DNA from 4 places in the Geobacillus sp. FSL W8-1251 genome. Region 3 is predicted to be linked to each of the others. Evidence: riboswitches for the same ligand, from Rfam matches in the RefSeq annotation. Region 3 holds a riboswitch; each other region holds the start of a gene.

Region 1 (7,063 bases), 470 kb from region 3:
GCTGCTTTTCTGCTTCCTTGAGCGCTTGTTCGATGATGGCGGTGATATACGACTCCTCGAGCTCCTCTTCTTTTGGGACGGGATTGGCGATCACAACACCGCCGTTTAACCCAAGCTTCCATTTCGTTTCGATGAACTGAGCGATTTCTTCCACGCTGTCGAGGCGATAGTCGACGCGAAACGGGCTCGTCCGCGAATAGAACGCCGGCAGGACGTCCGTCTGATAGCCGATGACCGGAACGCCGTGCGTCTCGAGGTATTCAAGCGTCAACCCTAAATCCAAAATTGATTTTGCCCCGGCGCAGACGACCGCGACGTTTGTGCGCGAGAGTTCCTGCAAGTCAGCCGAGATGTCCATCGTCTGTTCGGCGCCGCGGTGCACGCCGCCGATGCCGCCGGTCGCAAATACGCGGATGCCCGCCATCTGGGCGCAAATCATCGTCCCCGCCACGGTCGTCGCCCCGTGCTTCTTCATGGCGACGACATACGGCAAGTCGCGGCGGCTCACTTTTTCTACATCGCGGCTTGTCCCGAGCTGTTCAAGTTCGTCTTCGGTCAACCCGATTTTGATGTTTCCGTTTAAAATGGCGATCGTCGCCGGCACGGCGCCGCGGTCGCGGATGATCTGTTCAACCGCTTTCGCCGTTTGCACGTTTTCCGGATACGGCATGCCATGCGAGATGATCGTTGATTCTAAGGCGACAATCGGCTTTTTTTCGGCCTTCGCTTGAGCGACTTCTTCGGAAAAGACGAGAAAATCATTCATATCACTTCGTTCCCCCTTCGCGAAAATACCGCGCATAGGCGGCTTGCAACAGGTGTTCATTCAAAGCGGGATGCACCGTTTCGGCCGTTTGCAGCGTAAGCGCCGCGCTGCTCATCCCAAAGCGGCAGGCGTCTTCCACCGTATGTCCGCCTAAGACGCCGTACAAAAATCCAGCCGCAAAGGCGTCGCCCGCTCCGGTGGCGTCGGTGACCTCAACCTTCGGCGCCGCAATCGCTTCTGTTTCCCCTTGCTTGGTGGCGTACGCGACGCCGTTTGCGCCGCGCGTGACGACAACATTCTGGGCGCCGGCTTGAAGGATCGCTTTCATGATGTCGTCCGTATGTCCGTCGCGTCCCACAAATTCCTTAGCCTCCGCTTCATTCGTGACAAACCACGTCACACCAGACAAATCGCTGGGCAATCGCTTCACTTTTGGAACCGACACCGTCACAACACAAAGCGGGATGTCCTCTTGGCGACATTGTGCAATCACCGAACGAATGACAGCCTTCGGGAAATTCGTGTCAAGCACGACCGCAGAAATCGGACCGAGCCGAGTCCATTGTTGCTTTCGCCATTCTCCCCCCACTGTATCATAAATGGCCATATCCGCCAAGGCGAGAACCATCTCGCCGCGTTCATCGAGCACCGCTGTATACGTCCCGGTGTTCGCTTTTGGCGTTCGCACGATGAAGCTCGTATTGACATATCGGCTCGTCACGTCAACGAGCCACTGTCCATCGCGATCATCGCCAACGGTGCTGACGAGCAAAACAGGTTGAGCAAGCCGTCCTAAGTTTTCGGCGATGTTTCTCGCCACCCCACCCGCGGTTTGCGTCGTGGTGACGGGATGGGACGTGCCGAGCCGAAACGGAGTGAGCAACCGCGCCTTTCGGTCGACGTTCGCCCCGCCAATGCAGACGATCGAGGCCGCTTGCCGCATGCCTTTTCCCTCCTCTCCCAATGAACACCGCTGTCCTCCTTCCGCTCTCCCAAAACAAGGAAAACGATTTCAAACAAGCAGGCAGCTGCTCTTGTCGAAGCCTCACTGCCCATTGTACCATATGCCGTCCTGCATAAAGAAAGCACCCCGCCAAAACGACGGAACGTTTAGTTTTTGTACGCGCAATACGGACGCAGTTTGACGCCGATCAGGCTGCCGAGGAAAGCAAAGACAAACCACGCCCAGCCGTGGGCGCTGAATGAAGCAATGCCGCCGAAATACGCGCCGATATTGCAGCCGAACGCCAACCGGGCTCCGTATCCCATCATCAGCCCACCGATCAGCGCACCGATCGTCATGCGCGTCGGACGCTTCCATTGCACAGGCTTCGTATAGCGGCCAGCGAGCGCTGCGGCCAATAAGGCGCCGACCATCAAGCTGATGTCCATCACGGTCGTTGTATCGTAGTAGAGTGGATTCGCGAGCGCCTGCCGTTTCGCTTCATCTTGCCAGTACGCCCAAGCAGTCGGATCGACGCCAAACAGCTGCACGAACTTCGCTCCCCAAAGGGCGAAGGCGGACGTAATGCCCCAAGGCTTGCCGCTAATCATCAGCACAAGCGCGTTCGTTACAGCCAAGAGCAACGCCCCGACCAGAAGCGGCCACGGCCCTTTGTAAATCGCTTTCCAGCCATGATGGTTCTCAAGCGATGCAGCAACGCGTTGGCCGTGGCGTCGTTTTTCCATCACCGTCACCGCATAGTAGACGACCGCAAGCAAAACCAACTGAAGCAAAAACCCTCCCAAGGGGCCGAACTCGCCAATGAACGAGAACGGCTTCCATTGCGGCATCTTCGCCCACACGTCAAAGTGGGTCGTCGCAATGACGGAGCCAGCGATGAACCCGATGAGCGTCACGATGCCGTTCGCATCGCCCCCGCCGATATGGTACAACGTCCCCGACGCGCAGCCGTCGCCAAGCTGCATGCCGATGCCAAACAGAAAAGCGCCGACGATGACCGATACTCCCACGCCAAATACATACCCTGACACCGGGTGCCCGAGCACTGAGCCTTTCACGAGCAGCGGCAAAAACAACGCGCTGGCTGCCGCCATCATGATCATCTGTGCCCGAATGCCTTCCCTTGGCGGTATAGAATAAACTTTCGCCAGGCGGATGTAAAGCCAAAATGCGCCTGGTACAATACAAATCCACCAAACGCTCCCAGCACATACAAAAGCGCCTGTTGCCAGGAAACACGGCTATATAAGAACAACGTGCCACCGATCAATATGAGGATGGAGACCGCAATAATCCACGCAGTCGGATGTTTCGGGGCGTTCGCTGCTTGTTTCGCGCGAACGTCTCGTTGTTGTGCGGTCACTTCCACGATGCGTTCCCCCTTTTGTTTTGGTTGATGAACGTATTCTATAATATATAAAAACCAATTGATTTGCTACGATTTAAGCTAAAAAGTTTCAATGTTGCGGCCGGTCGGGTATAATAGCAGACGAACATTTTCTTCGGAAGGAGATGACCATGTGGAACGAGTTTAAAAAATTCGCCGTCCGCGGCAATGTCATCGATTTAGCCGTTGGGGTGATCATCGGCGGGGCGTTTGGCAAAATCGTTTCCTCGCTCGTCAATGACATCATCATGCCGCTTGTCGGGCTGATTCTAGGCGGCATCAATTTCAGCGATTTGTCTTGGAAAGTCGGCAAAGCGGAAGTGAAATATGGGGCGTTTATCCAAACAGTCGTCGATTTTTTGATCATCGCGTTTTCGATTTTCCTGTTTGTGAAATTGATCAACACGCTGTATGAACGGGTGAAAAAGCAGGAAGAGGTGAAGGAAACCGCACCGACGCTGACGAAAGAGGAGGAGCTATTGACAGAAATTCGCGATTTGTTAAAGCAGCAGCGGGAAACGACGTGAAAGCCTGTCTGGAAGATGGACAGGCTTTCATGGCGCTGAAACTTCTCAATCGGGTTGATGGAATGGCGGCGAACCCGAAAATCGCAGCCAACAGCGGTTCAGGGATTTGCAACAGAAGGGTGAATGGGTAGAACAGGTAACCCAACCAGTCAAACACCGGCGTATATTCAGCGAGCAACAGCCCGATCAGTCCGACTGACATAATGGACGGCAAAATGCCCATCATCATGATGAAGCCATCGCGCAAGTTCTCCCATGTTATGAGTAATGTTAAAAATGGTAAAAAATATTAAAGAAATATAATAAAAAACATTACTCTTTACTAAGATACGGATATCTTAGATGGCTGTAACACCACAGCCTCTACTCCATAGCTTTTGTTAAAAGCATTTGGAGATACTTTTTTAATTATTTGATAAGCTCCATTCACGTCTGCATTTATTAAAATCCCTTTATTGGATTTAAATAAACCTCTTTTAATTCTTCTGTTTTTATTATAATTTTCTTTGGTTGGAGCTTCTCCGTCTAAAAATGATGTTCCGCTTGTATAAGACTCTTCAGTTACTATTAACTTAATCCCAACTTCTTCACATGTCACGGATACAGTGGAAAAGCCGGTAGCGATGATCGCCGCTTCTTTCACGGTATATTTGCCTTCTTTGAACACTTTATTAGTGATCAATAACCCAATGGAGTAGCTGCCGACAAAGGAAGCGACGGCGTCGATCAAACGGCGGGCATCGACGGCTTTTGTCATTAAGAAAAAGGCGGTGCCTGGCAAGTGGAACAACCGATATAAAAATAAAATCAATTCTTGAACGATGCGATACAAGACGGGATTGTACAAAATGTCTTGAAAAATGCGCATATACTCCCGCTCGGTTCCGCCGCGGTCAAGGCCGTATGTTTTCATAAACCGGCGGATTTGTGCCAAGATGCTTGTCAGCCGCCGCCTTAGAGTCAAACCGGATGAGCTCCGCCTGCACACAGCGCATGACACAAACGGAGAACGCTGCGGCAGGGAGATGAGCGGCCATGCAAGCACGGAGCGAAACCGCCTCCTCCACTGTTTCTCCTTCACCTCCCATCGACAAAAACCCCCTTCGCCTCGGAATGAGGCGAAAGGGGTCATGAGCCGTTCTTATCATCCAAAGCGAAACCGCTTTGCGGGTGTTAGCACCTTGCCTGCGGCAGGTTGCTGTGGGGTCATCAAGCCCGTTCTCTCGCCCACTCTTGATAAGACGTATGCAATTTATCTTCTATCTTATCGTACATCATCAAAGGCAACAATCGTCATTGTTCGACTTCCGGTTGCTCGGACGTGACGCCGACATCTTTCCACGTCAGTTTCGAGCTCGGGTCAACCGTAAAGTTGGCGACGCGGTTGTTGACGGCATAAATGGACAAACCATACAACGTCGGGATGACCGGAACTTCTTCGTTCATCAGCTGTTGCCATTCACTGTAAATTTTCCGGCGATACTCCTTGTCAAACGCCTGCTCGGAATGGCCTTTTTCCAGCAGCTCATCATTTTTCTCGTTCACCCAACGCGAGTAGTTGAACATGGCGTTGCGGCCGTACAATCCGTACGGGTCGACGTCCGTTCCAGTTGACCAAGCGGCGGCGTAGACATCCACTTTCGGATCGTCTTTTTCGACCATATCGTAGAAGGAGTTGAACTCCGCCAAGCGTCCGTCTACAAGCTGAACATCGAGACCCACATCTTTCCAGCATTGCATATAAAATTTGGCCAGCGGTTCAGCGATGTCCCCACCGCTCATCGCCAAGAAGTTGATCTTGAATTTTTTGCCGTTTGGATCTTCGCGGAGGCCATCGCCATCCACATCTTTATATCCCGCTTCATCCAGCAATTGTTTCGCTTTTTCCGGATTGTACGTATACCCTTTGATGGAACTGTCATGATAGCCCGGGAACGACGGCGGAATGAGCGTGTTCGCCGGGAAGCGCAAACCATGATACAGGCGGTCGGCCACCTCTTGGTTGTTGATGGCGTACGCCATGGCTTGGCGCAGTTTTTTGTTTTGGAATTTCGGATTGTCCATTACGTTTTCCTGCTTTTTCGCATCCCAATGGCCGAGTTTAAAGCCGATATAGCTGTACGACAAACCCACTCTACCGATAAACTGAATGTTTTTCGTCCCTTTCGCGTTCAAATATTGGTCAGTCGGGAACCCAGCGACGTCAATTTCGCCTTTTTTCAGCGCTTGCAGGACGACTTGCGGGCTGACGACTTTCAAAATGACGCCTTCCAAGTTCGGTTTGCCAGCCCAGTAGTCATCATTGCGAACAAACTCTACCGACTCGCCCGGAACGATTTTCTTCACTTTAAACGGACCGAACCCGATCGGTTTTTTCCGGATTTTATCCGATTTCGCCAAGTCTTTGATCGGAATGTCTTTCAAGTAATGCTTCGGCAGCGGATACGCCCAAATGCCAGTCAACACCGACGGATTGGCCTGTTTCCATGTGATCGTCAACGTCTTTTTGTCGATGACTTTAATGCCGGAAATTTTATCCGCTTTGCCGCTGTGATATTCTTCCATCCCGACGATCCCTTGGATGAGCGCATCGCCATAGCGGACGCCGGTGTAATCTTTATGGCCGATGACCAAATACGCATACTCCAAGTCTTCAGCGGTCACCGGCTGGCCGTCATGCCAATTCACATTGTCTTTAATATGGATTGTCATCGTCTTTTTATCATCCGACAACTCATACGTGGCAGCCCCATCATTTGTAATTTCATAGTCACCGTTCGTCCGGAAAAGCGACTCGTCAAAAAATTGCAAAATCTCTGCGTCGGGCGCTCCGGTGTAGAATGCAGAGCTGAGCATCCCTTCAAACGGCGTATCGGACACAAGGCCGTATTTCAACACGCCGCCATCGATGATTTTCCCGTCGTTTTTCACCGTCATCGGGAATTTGCTGATGTCTTCCTTCTGAGCCGCCGGTTTTTCGTTATTGTTGCCCTTTCCGCTCGTTGTGTCGGATTTGCCCGTGCACCCGGCGAGCACGAGCAAGAGCGCGGCGAGAGCCGCCAGCCATTTTCTCTTCACATTTTCTTCCCCCTTATCCTAGTCGTTGTCTTGCATCAGCCGCACGTTTCAGCGCTTGGCCGATGAAATTTATGCACAGCATCATCACTAAAATAAGCAATGACGCAGGCAACCAAACCCACCATTTGTTTTGCAAAACATCCGGGTTGGTCGCATAGCTGACCAACGTCCCTAAGCTCGGCGTGCTCTCCGGCAGCCCGAAGCCAAGATACGTGAGCCCGGACTCGATGCCGATGTTGCCCGCCAAATTTAACGTCAAATTGACGATAATGATCGAGCTGAGGTTGGGCAAAATTTGAAAAATAATGATTTTCCAATCTGGCGTGCCGAGCGTTTTTGAC
Region 2 (7,063 bases), 1.2 Mb from region 3:
TGAACGAAGCGTTGAACGACAATCCGGAATATGTGAACGAATCACCGTATGAAAAAGCATGGATGATCGTTATTGAGCCGAAAGACTTAAGTGAAGTGGACAACTTGTTGACGGCCGAACAATACGAAGCGATGATCAACGAAGGATAAACGTTCCTGCAAAGTTCGCTTCGAACCGGGCCCCCTATACATACCGGAATGTGATGAAAAAGGGGTGCTCGTGATGGTGTTGCAAACGAAGCAACTGGATGTCACGGACCGGGTCACCGGCAAATGGAACGGCCGCACGATCGAACTGTACGAGGGAGGCGAGCTCATCGGCCGCCTTCCGCTTCCTGCGGCTGTAGCGTGGAAAAACGGATAAAGCGAACAAATGGGAAAATTTGAAAATGGGTCACCGCTACCGTTGAACCGGATCAAAAATATGTCGACTGCGACGGGGAGGCGGGCTGGTGTTAGGAGGCAACGGCGGATGGCCGTTGCTTTTCTGTTGCCATACAATATTGTATCCTCATTCACGTTAGGTGGGTCGGACATGCGACAGGTGGAAAAAGTGATTATTGTGGAAGGGCGGTCAGATAAGGAAAAAGTGGCGGCCGTGCTGAACGAGCCGGTTGTCATCATTTGCACGAACGGCACGATCAGCGATGCGCGCCTTGAGGAGCTGGCCGATGAACTCGAAGGGCGGGATGTGTACGTGCTCGCCGATGCCGACGAGGCGGGGGAAAAATTGCGCCGGCAGTTCCGCCGGGTGTTTCCGGAAGCAGGGCATATTTACATTGACCGGGCGTATCGCGAAGTGGCCGCCGCCCCGATCTGGCATTTGGCGCATGTGCTGCTGCGCGCCCATTTTGACGTCCGTATCGAATCGTTCATGAGAGGAAGAGGCGAGTGAACACAATCGGTCGAAACGATATTAAGCGAATGGTGGAAGGGGAGCCGCTTCTCGCTCTTTCGTTGTATACCCCACTGTGCGGCACGTGCCAGTTGGCGAGGCGCATGCTTGTTGTCCTAGAACAATTGTTTCCGGACATACCGTTTTGCGAAACGGACATCAACTACATCCCCGAGCAGGCGGCGGCGTGGAAAATTGAAAGCGTTCCGTGCTTGCTTCTTTTCGCCGGCGGAGAGATCATCGGCAAATGGTATGCGTTCCATTCGGTCCCTTATTTGTACGAAGCAATCCGCGCCCGTTTGCCGCGTTGACGATCCGCCATTTTTTGACGCCGTTTGACACATTTCATGGGAAATGACAAAAACGGCGTTGGTTCGCCACGGCGGCTGTCGAGATTTTTGTAAAGGATTCTCCCCCTTCGGCATGGAAATAAAAGGACAAAGGAGATGGGGGGAGGATGCTCAATGGAAATGTGCGAGTTGGTAGGACAGTTTATGGAACGGATGCAAACGTTGCGCCATTTGTTGCCGATTTTGCCGGATGAGCAGCTGTATGTTCGCTTTGAAAGCGAGGAAGAGACCGCCATGGTGGCGCTCGGCAAGGAGCTTACTGCCGGAAGGGAACCTGATGAACGGAACGTCTTGACGGTGCACGGCTCCAAAAAAGCACTTTGCTCGCTTTTAGACGGCGAGCTGAAGCTGCAGCAGCTCGTCCGGCTGCGCGAAGTGCATGTATCGGGAAGCTTTCGTCATCTGTTGCTGCTTGAGTCGCTCCTCCATTTGGCTAAGCCATATCGGCATGTTGGGTGAAATTTTTATTGACAATGTTCGACACAAGGTGATACAATCACAGTTGTAGTCAATCGAATAGGCGATTGTTGCGCTCTTATCAAGAGAGGTGGAGGGATGTGCCCAATGAAGCCCGGCAACCGTCAGCGCGTGCGCTGAAAAGGTGCCAATTCACACAAAGCGGCCTGCTTTGAGAGATAAGAGACGGAATGGTGCACAATACCTTTCTGTTCTCTGCGGGCAGAAAGGTTTTCTTTTTGCGCTCCGCCGCCTTGGGGAGGAAGGTGAAACGATGATTACACTCGAACATGTGACAAAGATCTATCAAGCGGCTAACGGCTCGGTCACGGCCGTCGACAATGTGTCGCTTGAGATTCGCGAAGGGGAAATTTTCGGCATTATCGGCTACAGCGGCGCGGGGAAAAGTACGCTCATCCGCTTGCTCAATGGGCTCGAGAAGCCGACGGGCGGCCGGGTGGTCGTCGCCGGCCGCGACATGGGGCGCATCAAAGGGCGGGAGCTGCGCAAGGCGCGTCAAGAGATCGGGATGATTTTCCAACATTTCAACTTGCTTTGGTCGCGCACAGTGCGGGAAAACATTGCGTTTCCGCTCGAGATTGCGGGTGTTCCGAAAGCGGAGCGGCAAAAACGGGTCGATGAATTGATCGAGCTCGTCGGGCTCACGGGGCGGGAAGAGGCGTATCCGTCGCAGTTGAGCGGCGGGCAAAAGCAGCGTGTCGGCATTGCCCGGGCGCTCGCCAACAACCCGAAAGTGCTGCTTTGCGACGAGGCGACATCGGCGTTGGACCCGCAGACGACCGATGCGATTTTGGACTTGCTCGTTGACATCAACAAGCGGCTCGGGCTGACGATCGTGCTGATCACCCATGAAATGCACGTCATCCGCAAAATTTGCGACCGCGTCGCCGTGATGGAAAACGGCAAAATCGTTGAGCAAGGCGACGTGTTGCACGTGTTCCGCAACCCGCAGCAGCCGATCACGAAGCGGTTCGTCAAGCAGCTCGTCGAGCCGGAAGAGACGGAAGAGGCGATTTCCCATTTGTTTGGCCAATACCCGAGCGGGCTGATCGCGCAGCTGACGTTTGTCGGCGCGGCGGCCGGCCAGCCGCTCATCAGCCAGGTCGTGCGGCAATTTGCCGTCGATATGAATATTTTGCAAGGGAAAATTTCGCAAACCCATCAAGGCGCTTATGGGGTGCTGTTTGTGCACATCAATGGGGCGGCGGATGAAATTGACCGGGCGCTTGGCTACATTCAAAGCCAGCAGGTGGCGGTGGAGGTGATTCACGATGCTCGCTAACCTCCTGCCGAACGTCCAATGGGAGACGATGTGGGCGGCGACGGTCGAGACGCTGTATATGACGGGAGTGGCGGTGGCGGCCACTTTCGTTCTCGGAATCGTTCTTGGCTTGCTTCTATTTTTGACAGCGAAGGGCAACCTATGGGAAAACCGGTTTGTCAATACCGTGATTGCGGCGTTTGTGAACATTTTCCGCTCCATTCCGTTTATTATTTTGATCATTTTGCTCATTCCGTTTACCACCTGGCTTGTTGGGACGATGCTTGGCGCCAATGCGGCGCTGCCGGCTTTGGTCATTGGGGCCGCGCCGTTTTACGCCCGCATGGTGGAGATTGCCCTTCGCGAAATTGATAAAGGCGTCATCGAAGCAGCCCAAGCGATGGGCGCCTCAACGTGGACGATCATTTGGAAAGTGCTGCTGCCGGAGTCATTGCCGGCGCTTGTCTCCGGCATTACGGTGACGGCGGTGTCGCTCGTCAGCTATACAGCGATGGCTGGAGCCATCGGCGCCGGCGGGCTTGGGAACTTGGCGTATTTGGAAGGGTTCCAGCGCAACCATAACGATGTGACATTTGTCGCAACCGTATTGGTGTTGGTCATTGTATTTATCATTCAGCTGATCGGTGACTTTGTCACTTCGAAAATCGATAAACGATAAAGGGGGAAACAACTGATGAAGAAATGGTTGGGTGTGTTGCTCGCCGCCATTCTCGTGCTCGCTTTGGCGGCATGCGGCGGCAACAATAACGACAGCGCGGAAGGCGGCAAAGACGGCAAATTGGTGAAGTTGAAAGTCGGTGCGTCGAACGTGCCGCATGCGGAAATTTTGGAAAAAGCGAAACCGATTTTGAAAGAAAAAGGCATCGACTTGGAGATCATTACGTTCCAAGATTACATCTTGCCGAACAAAGCGCTGGCTGAGAAGCAAATCGACGCCAACTATTTCCAACACATTCCGTATTTGGAATCGCAAAAGAAAGAGTACGGCTATGATTTCGTCAACGCCGGCAGCATTCATATCGAGCCGATCGGCTTATACTCGAAAAAATACAAAAGCATTGAAGAACTGCCGGACGGCGCGACGATCATCATGAGCAACTCGGTCGCCGACCATGGCCGCATTTTGTCGATGCTGCAAGAAAAGGGGCTCATTAAGCTGAAACCGGGCATCGATAAAACGAAAGCGACGGTCAACGACATCGTCGAAAACCCGAAACATTTGAAATTTAAAGCGGACGTCGATGCTGGACTTCTGCCGCAAATTTACAAAAACGGCGAAGGCGATGCGGTTTTGATCAACGCCAACTATGCGCTTGACGCCGGTTTGGACCCGGCGAAAGACCCGATCGCCGTGGAGTCGCCGAAAAACAATCCGTATGTGAACATTGTGGCGGTGCGCAAAGGCGATGAAAACCGGAAAGAAATCAAAACGCTTGTCGAAGTGCTGCAATCGAAAGAAATCCAAGATTTCATCAAAGAAAAATACCACGGCGCCGTCATTCCAGCGGCGACAAACAATCAATAACGGAAGCGAATCGCTTCCGTTATTTTTTGCACAAAAAAGAGCCGCCCGAAAGTTCAAAACCGTTTTGGATGGAGAGACGCCGCGGCCGGTCTGTTTTCCCGCGCTTCATCGGTTGTTCAAACGCGCCAGTACGGCGGCGAGCATGACGATGATGACGCAGTTTTGCAGGGCGACCACTGTCGTTAAACTGAAGATGACGTCCCCGTGTTCACCGAGAATGCTGCCGATGATGATCCATGCCAAAAACGAAGCGAAAGCGGCGGTTAAGGCAAAGACAACCCAACGAATCAATGGCATTGCCCCCTTTCCTATGATGATGGGAGTGGAACAGAACCATTCGTTTTCATCATGACATTCCGTCGATGTTGGCGAAACGGTGGTGTTTCCACACCCTTTCAATACCATTCGTTTATGCATCGGTCGAATCCTCCCTTCACCGCTACAAAGAAGGGATAGAGGCGTTCACCCAAAAAACTTTCGAACGTAGCCGAGCGGTTTAACGCGTTTACGGAAGCGTGCTTTGCCGAGGGAGCGCTGTCGAAAAAAGAAAAACAATTGATCGCCCTTGGCATCAGCCTGGCGACGCAAGATGAGTATTGCACGATTTACCATGCGAAAGGCTGCCTTGATGAAGGAGCGTCGGAACAGGAAATTTTGGAAGTATACGCGGTGGCGGCCGCGTTTGGCGGCGGGGCGGCGATGAGCCAAGCGGTGACGCTTGTGCAAGAATGCCTCCGCGAGCTGCGGGCGGCTCACTAGACTCCGGAAAAAACGGGGTCTTTTTTTGCAAAAACTCGTACAAGCTTGCGGTTTTCGTGTAAAATAGTAAAAGGCGCTGTTTTTTCACACGGTCACAGTGAAAACAGAGCGGGAAAGTTGCACGTAGTTTTCATTTGTTATAAAATGATAATGAGAATAAAATGAGAATGAACGATCGCTAGAAGACAAGCGAGTGAATTGACTTTCAATTGAGAATTGGAGGTATGCTGCATGGCGGTATTGACGATTCGCAATCTCCACGTCGCCGTGGAGGGAAAAGAAATTTTAAAAGGAGTGGACTTGGAAGTCAAAGGCGGGGAAATCCACGCCATCATGGGTCCGAACGGAACGGGGAAGTCGACGCTGGCATCGGCCATTATGGGCCATCCAAAATATGAAGTGACAGAAGGATCGGTGACGCTCGACGGCCAGGATGTCCTTGAGATGGAAGTCGACGAACGGGCGCGCGCCGGCCTGTTTTTGGCGATGCAATACCCAAGCGAAATCAGTGGAGTGACGAACGCCGACTTTTTGCGCGCGGCGATCAACGCCCGGCTTGGCGAAGGCAACGAAATTTCGCTCATGAAATTCATCCGCAAGCTCGATGAAAAAATGGCGTTTCTCGAAATGAACCCGGATATGGCGCACCGTTACTTGAACGAAGGATTCTCGGGCGGGGAGAAAAAGCGAAATGAAATTTTGCAGCTGATGATGCTTGAGCCGAAAATCGCCATTTTAGACGAGATCGACTCCGGCCTCGATATCGACGCGCTCAAAATCGTCGCCAAAGGTGTCAACGAAATGCGCAGCAGCGAGTTCGGCTGTTTGATCATCACCCACTACCAGCGGCTGCTCAACTACATCACCCCGGATTATGTGCATGTCATGATGCAAGGGCGCATCGTCAAGTCCGGCGGTCCGGAGCTGGCGCAGCGGCTTGAGGCGGAAGGGTACGACTGGATCAAAAAAGAACTCGGCATCGAAGACGAAACGGTCGGACAAGAAGCGTAAGCGTTAGGAGGAGGACTATGGCGACAGAAACGAAAATCCCATTCGATGAAACCTACATCCGCACGTTCTCAAGCGGACGCGGCGAACCGGGCTGGCTGACCGAGCGGCGCCTTGAGGCGCTTCGGTTGGCGGAGCGGCTGCCGCTTCCGAAACCGGAGAAAACGAAAATCGACAATTGGAACTTCACTGGCTTCTCACGCCATGCCGTTGACAGTGCGCCATATGCCGGCCTCGATGACTTGCCTGAAGCGGTCAAGGCGCTCATGCAAGCCGGCGAAGGAACGAAAAATTTGTACGTGCAGCGCAACCATACGCCGGCGTATGTGTCGCTGTCCGATGAGTTGAAGGAGAAGGGCGTCATTTTCACCGACATCTTCACCGCAGCGCGCGAGCATGGCGACTTGCTGAAAAACTATTTGATGACGGCGGTCAAGCCGGATGAGCACCGCCTTGCCGCGCTCCATGCGGCGCTGCTCAACGGCGGTGTGTTTGTCTATGTCCCGAAAAATGTGGAGATTGAAACGCCGCTTCAGGCGGTCTATATTCAAGACGAAGACGACATCGCCTTGTTTAACCATGTCATCGTCGTGGCGGAAGACAACAGCCGCGTCGTGTTTGTCGAAAATTATATATCAACAAGCCGCGAAGGAAACGCGGTCGTTAATGTGGTCGCCGAGGTGTTTGCTCAAGCGAACGCAAGCGTCTTTTTCGCCGCTGTCGACCATTTGGCCAAAGGCACCACGACGTATGTCAATCGGCGCGGCA
Region 3 (7,063 bases):
AAATCGCTATTCATGATGAAAAAAGGAAAGGTGCCTTCCCCGAAAGGAATAATGCGTGTTGGAACGGTTCGACATCGTATTTTTTCTACATTCTGATTGTTCTATCAAACGAGAATTTGCTTGCAAAGGCTGGGGGAATTGATGAAAAACGCCCGCCGCTTCCGGTGTCGCTCAAAATGAAACTGCAGCTGACGGTCTTGTTCAGCAGCACATTTCCTGTCTCATTGTTCAGCTTAGCGACGGAAATCAAATGGTCGCTCGCCGGACCGAGTGCATCCCATTGGTCGTATTGGCCCTGGGCAGCCGTGATTTTGCTGTTTTCGATCGCGTTTTCCGTTTTCTTGACTCGCTTGTTGGTCGATGAGATCCATGAGCCGGTCAGTGTGCTGTTAAGTCATATGAAACGGGCGGAAAACGAAACGTATAAACCCGTCGCCCACAATGTGTATACCGATGAATTTGCCTATTTACTTCGCGGATTTAATCATATGATCGACGCTGTGCATCGACGCGACCGAACGAACAAAGAACTGCTCAACCGTTTCATCACTGTCCTGACAGCGGCGCTTGACGCCCGCGATCCTTATACAGCTGGGCACTCGCTGCGCGTGGCCCGTTACGCACTCGCGATTGGGGAAAAGCTTTCCCTTCCGAATGAACAGCTTGATGCCTTGTATCGTTCCGCTCTACTGCATGATATCGGAAAGATCGGCGTTCCCGATGCCATTTTGCGTGAACTACCCACCACCTACGCTTCGCTTAGAGGTGGGGGCTTCAAGCGACTTGTGTGTGTTCGCTGAACGGTAAGCCACACACAAGAACCCTTTACGCTTCCCTTCGTTCCGAAGGTGTCCGTTCTAGCCATATTCTATCCTATTCGTTGGCTAACGCCAACCGACATTCATCTCCCACTTTCACTGGTGCTGGCGCACCTTCACGTTTAGAAGTAGGAGACTTCTTTCGGAGGGAAGTTAAAAGAGGAGCGGCTGTTGTCAACCTCAGCGGCATCTTGACCCGCCCGCCGAGCTGTGAAGGCTTGGCGGGCTGATGGCTATGGCGTTGAAACTGACGGCCGCTCCTGAACAAACGACAACGCCTGCTCAAAATCGGCGATCAAATCGTTGACATCCTCAAGCCCGACGCTCAGCCGCAACAAGCCGTCGGTAATGCCGCGCCGGAGCCTCTCTTCTTTTGGCATCGCCGCATGCGACATTTTCGCTGGGTGCGATAAAATTGACTCGACCGCCCCAAGGCTGACAGCAAACACCGGCAAGCGGACGTTTCGGACGAACGTCCGAGCCGCTTCTTCATCGGCTAAACGGAACGACAGCACAGCGCCAAACCCGGCCGCCTGATGGCGCTGGATGTCATGGCCTGGGTGGTGCGAAAGCCCTGGATAATACACATCTTCCACTTTCGGATGGCGCGCCAAATACTCAGCGATGGCCAGGGCGGATTCGGACGACTGCTTCAGCCGAACGTGGAGCGTTTTTAATCCCCGCAGCACAAGCCACGCATCTTGGACGCCAAGAACGGCACCAAACGCGTTTTGCAGTTTGTACAGCTCTTTTCCCAACTCTTCATCTTTCACCACGGCCAATCCGGCGACGACGTCGCTATGGCCGGCTAAAAATTTCGTGGCGCTGTGAAGGACAATATCGACGCCAAGGTCAAGCGGCCGCTGCAACGCCGGCGTCATGAACGTATTATCCAAGAATGTCAAACAGCCATGCGCCTTCGCCAACTTGACGACGCCTTGAATATCGGTCACTTTTAACAGCGGATTGGACGGCGTTTCCATATAAATGACTTTCGTGTTCGGACGAATGTTTTCCGCTACTGTGTTTAAATCTGTCATATCGACAAACGTATGCTCGATGCCAAAGCGGGTCAACACTTCCGTGATCATCCGGTACGTGCCGCCGTAGACGTCTTCGGTCACGAGGACGTGGTCGCCTCGGGACAAGAGCAAAAACGCCGTCGAAATGGCCGCCATGCCAGAAGCGAAGGCGAATCCGCGCGTTCCGCCTTCTAACGCCGCGATCGTTTCCTCAAGCGCCTCGCGCGTCGGGTTGCCGGAGCGGCTGTAGTCGTATTTGCCGAACGTGGCGAAATCGAACTGATGGAACGTGGAGGCGTGCTGGATCGGCACGCTCATCGCTCCCGTGTGGCGATCGACTTTCCATTCATTATGGAGCAGTTTCGTTGAAAACGACCATTCCCGTTCCATCGCTTACACCTCTTTCATGTGTTTGAACGCTTGCGCCAAGTCGGCGATTAAATCATCCGCATGTTCGATGCCGACCGAGAAGCGGAGCAGCCGGTTGCAAATACCGTTTTGGATGCGGATTTCCTCAGGAATGTCCGCATGCGTCTGCGTCGCTGGGTACGTAATAAAGCTTTCGACTCCGCCCAGGCTTTCCGCGAATGTAATGAGGCGCAAGCTTTTTAAAAACCCGTTCACCCACTTTTCATCGGCAATCCGGAACGACAGCATCCCGCCTCTCCCCGGATACAGCACATCAGTGACATCTTCATGTTCGCGCAAAAAGGCGCTGATGCGCTTGGCGTTTTCTTCATGCTGGCGCATCCTTAGCGCCAGCGTTTTCATCCCGCGAATCAACAGCCACGAATCAAACGGCGACAACACCGCGCCGATGGCGTTCTGATACTCGGTCAGGCGTTGACAGAGCTCCTCGCCCTTGGCGACGACAAGGCCAGCCAACACGTCGTTATGGCCGCCTAAATATTTCGTGGCGCTGTGGATGACAATATCGGCGCCTTGTTCGATTGGGCGTTGGAGCACCGGCGTGTAAAACGTGTTATCGACGATCAGCAGCAGCCCATGCCGTTTGGCGAATTCGGAGACGGCGCGGATATCGGTCTCATGCATAAGCGGGTTCGTCGGTGTTTCCAGGAAAATCGCTTTCGTTTTTTCGGTGATACACGCTTCCACCGCAGCGAGATCAGCAAAATCGACGTAATGAAAGCCGAGACCGTACTTGCGCCAGCCGCGCTCAAACAGGCGGTACGTCCCGCCGTAAAGGTCGGCCGATACGAGAAACTCGTCTCCGCTCTCAAACAAGGCGAGCACTGTCTGAATGGCGGCCATGCCGGAGCTGAACGCATAGCCTTGGTCGCCGCCTTCCAGTCTCGCGATCGCTTCTTCGACGATTTTGCGCGTCGGGTTGCCGGTGCGGATATAGTCAAACCCGGTCGACTCCCCGATGCCGGCATGACGGTAGGCGGTGGAAAAATAAACTGGCGGGTTGACCGTCCCCGTCACCGTTTCGCTCCGGTTGCCAATTTGCGCTAACAACGTTTCTAGTTTATCCACCTCATCTCTCTCCTTCTGTTGAAAATTCCATCATGGATCAACGGCCAACCACTTAACGCCCAACGAAGCGCCGCTGTTGGTCAAGCAGCAGCCGAGGGCCTTGATCCTCGACGCCTCTCGGTTGAGGGAGCGGCCGCTTGAGTAAATAAAAAAAGTCTTCTAAGAAGAAGACTTTTCCATACGAACATGGTCATGCTTCTTCTTATCTGCCGAATTGAATGCTCAATTCGCTGGATTTAGCACCTGGCCGTCGGGCGGCTGGTTGCTGAAGCTTCATTGGGCCAGTTCCCTCCGCTTCTCTTGATAAGAACCGCTGCGTATTTAATTTTGTTAATTGTTAATTTATTAAAAAATGTAACGCATTCCGGTCATTTTTGCAAGTCATTTTTTTTGCCGGCACCAATGTTCGGCAAGTTCACGAAAAATTCGAGCCCTTCGTTAACATCTTTTTGCCTAAATATGTTACAATAACAAGTGAACTTGCGCTTTCATGGAGGATGATCATGGCGACAGCATCAGGAACGATGCGCGATTATACGCTTTACAGCAGGGAGCTGCAAGAAGAAATCGGGTTGCTTGTCTACTTGCCAAGCGATTTTTCTCCGTTGCATAAATATTCTTTATTAATCGCGCAAGACGGCAAGGATTATTTTATGTACGGAAAAATCAAAAGCGTGATCGAGACGCTCATGGACGAAGGAACGATCGACCGAACGATCGTTGTCGGCATCCCGTACCGGAACGTCAGCGACCGCTACGAGAAATACCACCCAGCCGGTCGAAAAAACGAAGCCTATATCCGCTTTTTGGCCCATGAGCTCGCGCCGTTTTTGGATCGCGAGCTGCCGACGTATCAAATGGGCAAAGGACGAGCGCTGATTGGCGATTCGCTGGGAGGAACCGTGTCGCTTCTAGCCGGTCTGTTGTATCCGCATACATTTGGAAAAATCGCCATGCAGTCTCCTTACATTGACGACTCGGTGCTCGAACGCATCCGCGCGTTCCGCGCCCCGTCGCTTCTTTCCCTTTACCATTCCATCGGCGCAGAAGAAACGGCGGTCAAAACGACGGACGGCCATGTACGCGATTTTATCACCCCGAACCGGGCCGCACGGGACTTATTGATCGAAAAGCGGTTTTCCTACACGTACCATGAATTTGCCGGCGGGCATGCATGGACGTATTGGCAGCCGGATGTGCCCCGGGCGGTATCGGCCATTTTGTCGCTGTAAATAACGGCAAACGAACCATCTGAAGGAGGGAAAGCGGAATGAAGTACGTCATTGTCATTTTTCCGCCAAAGCGGATTCAAGACTTCGCCAACTCGTACCGGAAGCGGTACGACAGCCATTACGCCCTCATCCCGCCGCACATTACATTAAAATACCCGTTTGAGGCGGATGAGGAGCAAATCAAAGAAATGACGAAAGAGCTGCGCCGCATCGCAGCGGAAACGGAGCCAATTCCGATCAAAGTGACGAAATTCAGCTCGTTTTACCCGACAAGCCACATCATTTATTTGAAAGTCGAGCCAAACGAAGTGCTGGAACGGTTGCACGAGCAGCTGCACAGCGGCTTGTTTGCCGGGGAGCCGGAATTCGTGTTCGTGCCGCACATTACAATTGGCCGCGATTTGCCGAATGCGGAATACGCTGACGTCTACAGCCAACTGCGGCTGCAAAACGTCCATTTTGAAGAGACGGTCGACCGGTTCCACCTTCTTTACCAGCTCGAGAACGGATCATGGACTGTCTATGAAACCTTTATCGTTGGAGGAAAGGAAACGGGAGAATGAACGTCGCCATTGGAACAACGGAAGACCGCGCGTTGTATGAAGACGCGTTGCGCGTCCGTCGGATTGTATTCATCGAAGAGCAAAACGTGCCGGAAGAAGAAGAAATCGATGCATTTGAACATGAATCGTTCCATCTCGTCCTATACGATGGCGAACAAGCAGTCGCAGCCGGCCGGTTTCGCCTGGTCGATGAAGGGGTTGGCAAAGCGGAGCGCATCTGCGTTTTGCCGGCTTACCGCGGCCGCGGCGTCGGCCGGATGGTGATGGAGGCGTTGGAGCAGCTTGCGAAAACAAAAGGGGCGAAAACGGCGAAACTGAACGCCCAGACGCACGCAGAACCGTTTTACCAAAAGCTCGGCTATACGACCGTCTCCGGCGTCTTTATGGACGCCGGCATCCCACATGTCACGATGGTGAAATCGCTCGAATGATGGCCATAGAACAGCCTCGTCTACACTGATCCAAGGCTTGGGATCATCGAACATCGTTTCGCTCTCCTGAGCCAAGCAGAGCAAAAGGGAGCTGTGCGCACGCAAGCTCCCTTTTGCTTACTTTTTGTTGTTCAACATATTGGCGATCGTGTTCAAATCAATTTGTTTGCCGTTATGGACGATCGCCTTGACGATTTGGTCCTCAAGTTCTTTTGGCACTTTCCGGTTGGCAATTTGCGCCACCCGCTTCACCACTTGGCGCACCGTTTTTTCATCGCTGAAATTGGCGTTTTGCAGCGAGTTGGCGAGCTCAAAAACGTCTTTCATATTGACACCTGTTTTCTGTTCGATGTTTTTAAAAAATTGCTGATCCATCGTTCTGCCTCCTTCTCCCTGCTATATCGTATGATGCTCCCGCCTCGGCGTGCATCAAATTAGGGAAAGAAAAATACGAGCCGCTCCGTGGCGCCGAAACGGCCCGTATCCCATTCGCTTTTTCCGTTAGGCGACAAATGCCGCGCCGACAATAATCAACAAAATGAACAACACGACAATCAGCACAAAGCCACCGCCATAGCCACCGCCATAGCCACCGCCATAGCCACCGCCATAGCCGTAGCCGTAAGGATAACCATAACCGCAGAAGCCCATCATAATGTTCACCTCCTTCTCCGTTTACTGTATCGTATTCACCGGCTTAGCGGAGCGTATGGGCGCAAAGGCCATTTTGTCATCCAAATCGGCGGAACAGCTCGGCAAATTCCCGCTCCTTCTTCGCAAACCATTGCTCGATGTAGTCCAAGTTGCCTTGTACACTTTTTAAAAATCCATTGTTCAATTTTTCGATTTCTTGCAGCTGTTTGTTAAAGTCCTTTCCCCATTGTTCAAACAGACGGATGAACGTTTCATGCCCTTCTTTGCGCGACGCAACCCAATTTTCGAGCGCTTTTTCCAACTCTTTGCTCACACTTTCCCCTCCTTTCTTACTGTTGTATGCAAAAACGACTGCCCGAGGTGAAGGCGTCCCCGTTCTTTTTTTGCCTTGCCATATGGTAAAGTAAAGATGAACGGCAACATGAAAGGGAGGGAACGAATGTGAGACAAATTGAAACAGTTGAGCAATTCGAGGCGGCCATTTCCGGCGATAAGCCAGCGATTATGAAGTTTTACACAACTTGGTGTCCAGACTGCGTGCGCCTGAACATGTTCATCGATGACATCATCCGCGATTACGGGCAGTACGACTGGTTCGAAATCGACCGAGATCAGTTTCCAGATATTAGTGATAAGTACCAAGTGCTTGGCATTCCAAGTCTTCTTGTGTTCCGAAACGGGGAAAAAATCGCCCATCTGCATAGCGCTGATGCGAAAACGCCGGAAGAAGTGCGCGCCTTTTTGCAGTCCCTGCCGGAGTAAGACGGGGCGGCATCCTTGCCTCGCCAGAGAAGAAGGGCAACAAAAAGAGGCTGTCCGAGAAGGAAGCTTTCCTTCTCGGACAGC
Region 4 (7,063 bases), 1.4 Mb from region 3:
AAGGAGGCAGGCGTATGGACGGGGACATCATCGACCAATACCGGTTTCCGTCGCCGCATCCGGGAATCGATGTGTTCTTTGTCACCTATATGTCCCAAGGGCTGAAGGTGAAAGGATTTTTAGCGGCGCCGAAGCGAAAAGGCGTTTATGACGGGTTTTTGTATTTGCGCGGCGGCATCAAAAACGTCGGGCAAGTGCGGGTGCCGCGCCTTGTCCAATTCGCTTCGCACGGGTTTGTCGTCTTCGCTCCGCTCTATCGCGGCAATGGGGGCGGAGAAGGAAACGAAGATTTTGCCGGTGAAGACCGTTATGACGCGCTCGCTGGGTTTCATCTCCTTCGCCGCCATCCGCTCGTCCATCCCGGGCGCGTGCACGTGTTTGGCTTCTCGCGCGGCGGGGCGATGGCGCTCCATGCCTCCCTAATGGCCGAGGGGGTCTGTTCGGTGGCGGTCTGGGGAGGGGTGGCGGATATGGAGCTTACGTATTGGGAGCGGCCTGACTTGCGGCGGATGATGAAGCGCGTCATCGGCGGGACGCCGAACAAATGCCCGGAGCGCTACCGGCACCGCACGCCGCTCTATCATCTGGAACGGCTCAAGGCCCCGGTGCTCATCATCCACGGCGAGCGCGATGAGAACGTCTCGATTGAGCACGCCTGGCGGCTGGAACGGCGGCTGAAGCAGCTCGGCAAACCGGTCACGGCTTGGTACTTCCCTGAGTTCACCCACTATTTTCCGCCGCAAGCCAATCGCGAGACGGTGCAAAGGCTCACGGAATGGATGAAACAACAGCCGACGATGTGATACGATACAACTAGAGGGGCGGCTGCGTGCGCCGCTCGGGTGGCGGCGCGGCCGCCAACGAATCGATGGGGTGCCAAGGAGGTTGGAATCATATGGGCATGCCGATGGAGCTGCAGACGGTCATTGTGACAAAAGGAAAGGAACAGCGCGTTCAAGGAAATGTGTTTGTGTTGAAAAAAGAAGGCTACCGCTTGTATCCGCTTGACGTGCCGCTTGAAGTGCGCCGGACGGTGCAAAGCGAAGCGAGCGGCGTCGCGGTCGTGAGAAAGCTCGAATGGGAAGACAGTCGGACGACGGTGACGTATGAGCTCGTCAGCCTGTATTCGACGAATTGAACGAGGCTGCACACCATGAAGCGGCTGAATGAGAGCTGAACGGGTTCATCGGACAGGAGCGCAAACGGAAGAACGGTTTGCGCTCTTGGCTCAAGTTTTTTCCGTCTATAGTTAACTTGTGGCGTCAGGCCGGTTCAGACAAGCATAAAAATAGCCTTTGCTTGAGGATTTCCTGTGCGACGTTTGATCATACCATAAAAAAAGTAGGGGGGAGGAGAAGGAGTTTGGCCGCGGAGAGCGAATATCATACGATGAATTCGATGCCGCAAGGAGGGGAAACGTGGCCAAACCGCGAATCGATCACGACCGGTTGTTCAAAGAGCTGCTGTCGACGTTTTTCGAAGAGTTTTTGCTTCTTTTCTTTCCCAACGTGTACGAGCACATCGACGTTCGCCACCTTTCTTTCCTCACAGAAGAACTGTTTACCGACGTGACGGCCGGAGAGAAGCATCGCGTCGACTTGTTGGTCGAAACGAAGATGAAGGGGGAGGAAGGGCTCATCATCGTCCATGTCGAACACCAAAGCTACGCACAGCGGACCTTCCCCGAGCGAATGTTCCTCTACTTCAGCCGCTTGTTTCAAAAATACCGCCGCCGCATTCTTCCGATCGCCATCTTCAGCTATGATGAACACCACGATGAACCTTCCTCATTGGTCGTCCAGTTTCCGTTTTTGACCGTTCTCGACTTCCGCTTTCTGACGGTGGAGCTGCGCAAACTGCCGTGGCGCGCGTACATCCGCCATGACAATCCCGTCGCCGCTGCCTTGTTAAGCAAAATGGGGTATAATGAAGAAGAAAAGGTCGAAGTGAAAAAAGAATTTTTGCGCATGCTCGTCCGCCTTGAGCTCGATGAGGCGAAACAGCGGCTGTTGTTCGGTTTTTTTGAAACGTATTTGCGGTTGTCCGAAGAGGAGGAAGCCAAACTGCGAAACGAGGTGAGCCAAATGGAAACGAAGGAAGCGAAGCAAGTGATGGAGCTCATCGTCTCGTACGAACAGCGGGGAATGGAAAAGGGAATTCAACAAGGAGTCAAACAAGGGATGAAGCAAGGGCGCCAAAAAGGGATTGAGGAAGGGAAAATCGACATCGCGAAGAAAATGTTGGCGAAAGGGTACGATGTCGACACGATCCACGAGCTGACCGGGCTGCCGGCGGAAAAGATTGAACAGCTGAAGAAGTAAACCCGCCTTCGCATTGTCGTCGACCTCCAATCGTACAAAAATCCCGGGGGATCGACGACAATCATTTTATGCGTTCGAAAAAACAGCCGGACAGGGAACGGCTCCCTGTCCGGCTGGGTTCTTGTTACACGAGCGGTCCGCCGAGTTTTTCGATGGACGGATCGATGTGGGCGAATTTTTGGAAGTTGGCGCGGAATTTTTGCGCTAGCTCTTTTGCTTTTTGTTCGTATGCTTGTTTGTCGGCCCATGTGTTTTGCGGCTGCAGGACGTCATCCGGCACGCCCGGGACGCGGGTCGGGATGGCGAGGCCGAAAATCGGATCTTTGACCGTTTCGACGTTGTCGAGCTCCCCTTTGACGGCGGCTTGCACCATCGCCCGGGTGTAGGCGAGCTTCATGCGGCTTCCGACGCCGTACGGCCCCCCTGTCCAGCCGGTGTTGACCAAAAAGACGCGGACGTTGTGTTCGGCGATTTTTTGCCCGAGCATTTCCGCGTACTCAACGGCCGGGCGCGGCAAAAACGGTGCGCCGAAGCACGTTGAGAACGTTGCTTCCGGTTCGGTGACGCCGCGTTCGGTGCCGGCGAGCTTGCTTGTGTAGCCGCTTAAGAAATGGTACATCGCCTGTTCGCGCGTCAGCTTGCTGATCGGCGGCAGGACGCCGAACGCATCGGCTGTCAAAAACACGATCGTGGACGGATGGCCGGCGACGCTCGGGTCGATGATGTTTTGGATCGCCTGAAGCGGGTAGGCGGCGCGTGTGTTTTCCGTCAGCGTGCCGTCGTCGTAATTCGGCACCCGCGTCGCGTCATCGAGAACGACGTTTTCGAGCACCGCGCCGAAGCCGATGGCGTCAAAAATTTGCGGCTCTTTCTCGCGCGATAGCTTGATGCATTTCGCATAGCAGCCGCCTTCGATGTTGAAAATGCCGCGGCTTGACCAACCGTGTTCGTCATCGCCGATCAAGCGGCGGTTCGGGTCGGTCGAGAGCGTCGTTTTTCCCGTTCCCGACAAGCCGAAAAAGAGGGCGACGTCGCCTTCCTGCCCGACGTTGGCCGAGCAGTGCATCGGCAGGATGCCTTGTTCCGGCAGCACATAGTTCATGACCGAGAAAATCGATTTTTTCATTTCGCCGGCATACTCGGTGCCGCCGATCAACACGGTGCGCCGTTCAAACGAGATGATGATGAACGCTTCCGAGCGCGTCCCGTCCACCTTCGGGTCGGCTTTAAAGTTCGGCGCGCAAATGACGGTGAATTGCGGCTCGTGCGCGGCGAGCTCCTCGGCGCTCGGGCGGATGAACAGCTGATGGACGAACAAGTTGTGCCAGGCGAATTCGTTGACGACTTGAATCGGCAGCCGGTATTTCGGATCGGCGCCGGCAAAGCCTTTAAAGACGAACAGTTCATCTTGTTTCATTAAATAATCGAGCACTTTGTCGTACAGTTTCTCAAACGTTTCCGGAGACATCGGCTGGTTGACCGTTCCCCAGTCGATCGTTTGCTTCGTGGACGGTTCTTCGACGATGTATTTGTCTTTCGGCGACCGCCCCGTGTACTTGCCGGTTGTCACCGCGACGGCTCCGGTGTGGGTCAGCCGTCCTTCGTTCCGTTGCAGGACTTTCTCGACGAGCTCGGCGACGGACAATTGGTGATGTACGTACGGTTTTTGTAGCAATAAATCAAGCTTATTCGTCATGTTTGTGATCCCCATGTTCAAAACCTGCCTTCTTTTTGTAATCACTCTTGAAAATAGTATAACACATTTTTATTAATAGCCCATACTAATTGCGTGGGTTTTTCAAACTTTATTTTTGCCCAATGTGTCGATTTCCTTGAGGAAATAATTTTCTCGGCTGGAAATGATAAAAAATGAATTTTGATAGTTGACTTTGCCGATTCCGTTGCGATAAGATAAGTCATTGAACGGATACTCTTATCCCGAGCCGGTGGAGGGACAGGCCCGATGAAGCCCAGCAACCGTCACAACTGGACATGTGTGAAATGGTGCTAACCTGTGGCAAGGCGCAGTCCTTGAACGATAAGAGTGAAAGGAAGCAATACGATTGCCATGACCTTTCCTCAGCCGTTACAGGAAAGGTTTTTTATATTGCGAAGGGAAAAAGGGAAATGAGTTCCGTGTCGCCACATTATGCCAAGAGGAGGAAACAAACCGAATGTCAGCCAAACGCCGCTTGTTTACTTCAGAGTCTGTGACGGAAGGACATCCGGATAAAATTTGCGACCAAATTTCTGACGCCATTTTGGATGCCATTTTGGAAAAAGATCCGACCGCCCGCGTCGCCTGCGAAACGAGCGTCACGACCGGGCTGGTGCTCGTGAGCGGGGAAATCACGACATCAACATACGTGGACATTCCGCGCATCGTCCGCGATACGATCCGGGAGATCGGCTACACGCGCGCCAAATACGGATTTGACGCTGATACGTGCGCGGTGCTGACGTCGATTGACGAACAATCGCCGGACATTGCGATGGGGGTGGACCGGGCGCTCGAGGCGCGCGAAGGTCAGATGACTGATGAGGAAATTGAAGCGATCGGCGCCGGCGACCAAGGATTGATGTTTGGGTTCGCCTGCAATGAGACGGAAGAATTGATGCCACTGCCGATTTCGCTTGCGCACCGCTTGGCGCGCCGATTGGCGGAAGTGCGCAAAACGGACGTCTTGCCGTACTTGCGGCCGGACGGGAAAACGCAAGTGACGATCGAATACGATGAAAACGGCAAACCGGTGCGCGTCGATACGATCGTCGTTTCCGCGCAGCACCATCCGGAAATTACGCAAGAGCAAATCGAGCGCGACATTAAAGAGCAGGTCATCAAGCCGGTCGTGCCCGCGGAGCTGCTTGATGAGAACACGAACTATTTCATCAACCCGACAGGACGGTTTGTCATCGGCGGTCCGCAAGGGGATGCTGGGTTGACGGGGCGCAAAATCATCGTCGATACGTACGGCGGCTACGCCCGCCACGGCGGTGGCGCGTTCTCGGGCAAAGATCCGACGAAAGTCGACCGCTCGGCAGCGTATGCGGCCCGCTATGTCGCGAAAAACATCGTCGCGGCAGGACTGGCCGACAAATGCGAAGTGCAGCTCGCCTACGCGATCGGCGTCGCCCGTCCGGTATCGATTTCCATTGATACATTCGGCACCGGCAAAGTGTCGGAAGATATTTTGATTGAGGTCGTGCGCAGCAACTTCGATCTCCGCCCGGCGGGCATCATCAAAATGCTTGACCTGCGCCGCCCGATTTACAAACAGACGGCTGCTTACGGCCATTTTGGGCGTACGGACATCGACTTGCCGTGGGAGCGCACTGATAAAGCGACGACGCTGAGAGAACAAGCGCTGGCGCTGGCGGACAAGTGATGAAAGAAAAAGAGCTGCCTGATCACGGTAGCTCTTTTTTGTCGGCGCACGATGTCCGCTGTTGCTGCAGCGCTTTGTAATACTGCCCTTTCTCGACATATTCGCGGCGGATGCGCTCCATTTCGCGGATATCGTCTTCCGTCAGTTCGCGGACGACTTTCGCCGGCCGGCCGAGGGCGAGCGTGTTGGGTGGAATTTTTTTGCCCGGCGGCACTAAACTGCCGGCGCCGATAAACGCGCCTTCCCCGATTTCCGCGCGGTCCAAAATGATTGAGCCCATGCCGATGAGCGCGTTTTTGCGAACGATGGCGCTGTGCAAAATGACTTGATGGCCGACCGTCACCCCGTCCTCAATGATAAGCGGATTGTTTGGACTTTGATGCAAAATTGAGTTATCTTGAATATTGACCCGGTTGCCAATCACCGTTGGTGCCACATCGCCGCGAATGACGGTATTGAACCAAATGCTTGTCTCTTCGCCGATCACGACATCGCCGGTGATCGTCACATAGTCGGCGATAAAGGCGGAGGCGGCAATTTGCGGCGTTTTGCCTTTGTATGGGTAAATCATGGGCGTTCGTTCCTTTCTGTTGCAAAATCGATCGTTCACCATGTATTGTACAACGCTGCGTCCAAATCGCCAACGAAAGCGAGCGCGCCTAATCGGGATTGGTGAAAAATGTTTCGTTTCGCCCGATGAGTGGTTGGGATCGGGGAAGAAGATCCGATTTCAAAAAGCTTCTCAACGTGAGAAGAACCGTTGTTGAGCGGCTTTTTCATTCCGTCGCCAACCCTTTTATGATTTGCCCCGGCCGCATTGATGGCAATACTGGAAGACGAGATCGCAAGCTGTTCAGACGCGAAACAATTTTGGTTGCCGATAAGATGGAAATGCTAGGAGACGAGACCATGGTGTTTGCACCTGAGGTGAACCGATTGAACATTCCGAAAAACCCCATCGCCTTGATGAAAATGGTGTATCGTGACGTGCTTCCGCTTGTCCACCGCGAGCTTGCCTATTGGCGGCGCCAGGCCGAGCGCATTCCCGACCCGGAGCTTCGGAGCCAGGCCTTGGCGAGCATCGCGTCGAAAACGTTCCATTGCGAAGGCGGCTCCATTTTGGCGCTTTTGGCCGGAGAAAACATGGAGGATTGCATCCGCTTTATCGTGGCTTACCAGACGATTAGCGATTATTTGGATAATTTGTGCGACCGCAGCACCTCGCTCGATCCGCTCGACTTTCGCGCCTTGCACGATTCGATGCCGGACGCGTTGACAATCGGCGCCGAGCCGTCGAACTATTACCGCCATCGCCGCGAACAGGAAGACGGCGGCTATTTGCCGGCGCTTGTCCGC

What was found. A riboswitch is a leader RNA that binds a small molecule or an ion and turns the genes downstream of it on or off. The one in region 3 is predicted to bind S-adenosylmethionine.
Region 1: it holds a riboswitch for S-adenosylmethionine, as region 3 does, so the genes downstream of both, NSS88_RS02085 (AraC family transcriptional regulator) here and NSS88_RS04450 (methionine biosynthesis PLP-dependent protein) in region 3, are expected to answer to the same signal.
Region 2: it holds a riboswitch for S-adenosylmethionine, as region 3 does, so the genes downstream of both, NSS88_RS10950 (methionine ABC transporter ATP-binding protein) here and NSS88_RS04450 (methionine biosynthesis PLP-dependent protein) in region 3, are expected to answer to the same signal.
Region 4: it holds a riboswitch for S-adenosylmethionine, as region 3 does, so the genes downstream of both, metK (methionine adenosyltransferase) here and NSS88_RS04450 (methionine biosynthesis PLP-dependent protein) in region 3, are expected to answer to the same signal.

Annotation. Positions count from the first base shown of each region.
Region 1 covers NZ_JBBOUF010000001.1:403,873-410,935, forward strand. The annotation lists gene NSS88_RS02055 (pseudouridine-5'-phosphate glycosidase) at 1-766, opposite strand, end outside; gene NSS88_RS02060 (carbohydrate kinase family protein) at 768-1,709, opposite strand; partial or broken gene NSS88_RS02065 (YeeE/YedE family protein) at 1,877-3,099, opposite strand; gene mscL (large conductance mechanosensitive channel protein MscL) at 3,249-3,644, shown strand; partial or broken gene NSS88_RS02075 (YjiH family protein) at 3,727-3,900, opposite strand; partial or broken gene NSS88_RS02085 (AraC family transcriptional regulator) at 4,426-4,602, opposite strand; SAM riboswitch class I at 4,783-4,887, opposite strand; gene opp4A (oligopeptide ABC transporter substrate-binding protein) at 4,938-6,722, opposite strand; gene NSS88_RS02095 (ABC transporter permease) at 6,736-7,063, opposite strand, start outside.
Region 2 covers NZ_JBBOUF010000001.1:2,086,752-2,093,814, forward strand. The annotation lists gene gcvH (glycine cleavage system protein GcvH) at 1-149, shown strand, start outside; gene NSS88_RS10930 (DUF2553 family protein) at 223-363, shown strand; gene NSS88_RS10935 (toprim domain-containing protein) at 535-894, shown strand; gene NSS88_RS10940 (thioredoxin family protein) at 891-1,205, shown strand; gene NSS88_RS10945 (hypothetical protein) at 1,359-1,703, shown strand; SAM riboswitch class I at 1,777-1,886, shown strand; gene NSS88_RS10950 (methionine ABC transporter ATP-binding protein) at 1,975-3,003, shown strand; gene NSS88_RS10955 (methionine ABC transporter permease) at 2,993-3,661, shown strand; gene NSS88_RS10960 (MetQ/NlpA family ABC transporter substrate-binding protein) at 3,677-4,528, shown strand; gene NSS88_RS10965 (hypothetical protein) at 4,634-4,825, opposite strand; partial or broken gene NSS88_RS10970 (carboxymuconolactone decarboxylase family protein) at 4,891-5,287, shown strand; gene sufC (Fe-S cluster assembly ATPase SufC) at 5,519-6,298, shown strand; gene sufD (Fe-S cluster assembly protein SufD) at 6,316-7,063, shown strand, end outside.
Region 3 covers NZ_JBBOUF010000001.1:871,045-878,107, forward strand. The annotation lists gene NSS88_RS04440 (HD-GYP domain-containing protein) at 177-800, shown strand; gene metC (cystathionine beta-lyase) at 1,052-2,230, opposite strand; gene NSS88_RS04450 (methionine biosynthesis PLP-dependent protein) at 2,234-3,337, opposite strand; SAM riboswitch class I at 3,537-3,647, opposite strand; gene NSS88_RS04455 (alpha/beta hydrolase) at 3,841-4,569, shown strand; gene NSS88_RS04460 (YjcG family protein) at 4,608-5,132, shown strand; gene NSS88_RS04465 (GNAT family N-acetyltransferase) at 5,129-5,563, shown strand; gene NSS88_RS04470 (stage VI sporulation protein F) at 5,681-5,938, opposite strand; gene NSS88_RS04475 (YjcZ family sporulation protein) at 6,065-6,217, opposite strand; gene NSS88_RS04480 (hypothetical protein) at 6,294-6,530, opposite strand; gene NSS88_RS04485 (thioredoxin family protein) at 6,659-6,979, shown strand.
Region 4 covers NZ_JBBOUF010000001.1:2,259,695-2,266,757, forward strand. The annotation lists gene NSS88_RS11940 (alpha/beta hydrolase family protein) at 15-803, shown strand; gene NSS88_RS11945 (DUF2584 domain-containing protein) at 896-1,138, shown strand; gene NSS88_RS11950 (Rpn family recombination-promoting nuclease/putative transposase) at 1,419-2,321, shown strand; gene pckA (phosphoenolpyruvate carboxykinase (ATP)) at 2,446-4,032, opposite strand; SAM riboswitch class I at 4,252-4,366, shown strand; gene metK (methionine adenosyltransferase) at 4,496-5,707, shown strand; gene NSS88_RS11965 (gamma carbonic anhydrase) at 5,730-6,278, opposite strand; gene NSS88_RS11970 (tetraprenyl-beta-curcumene synthase family protein) at 6,617-7,063, shown strand, end outside.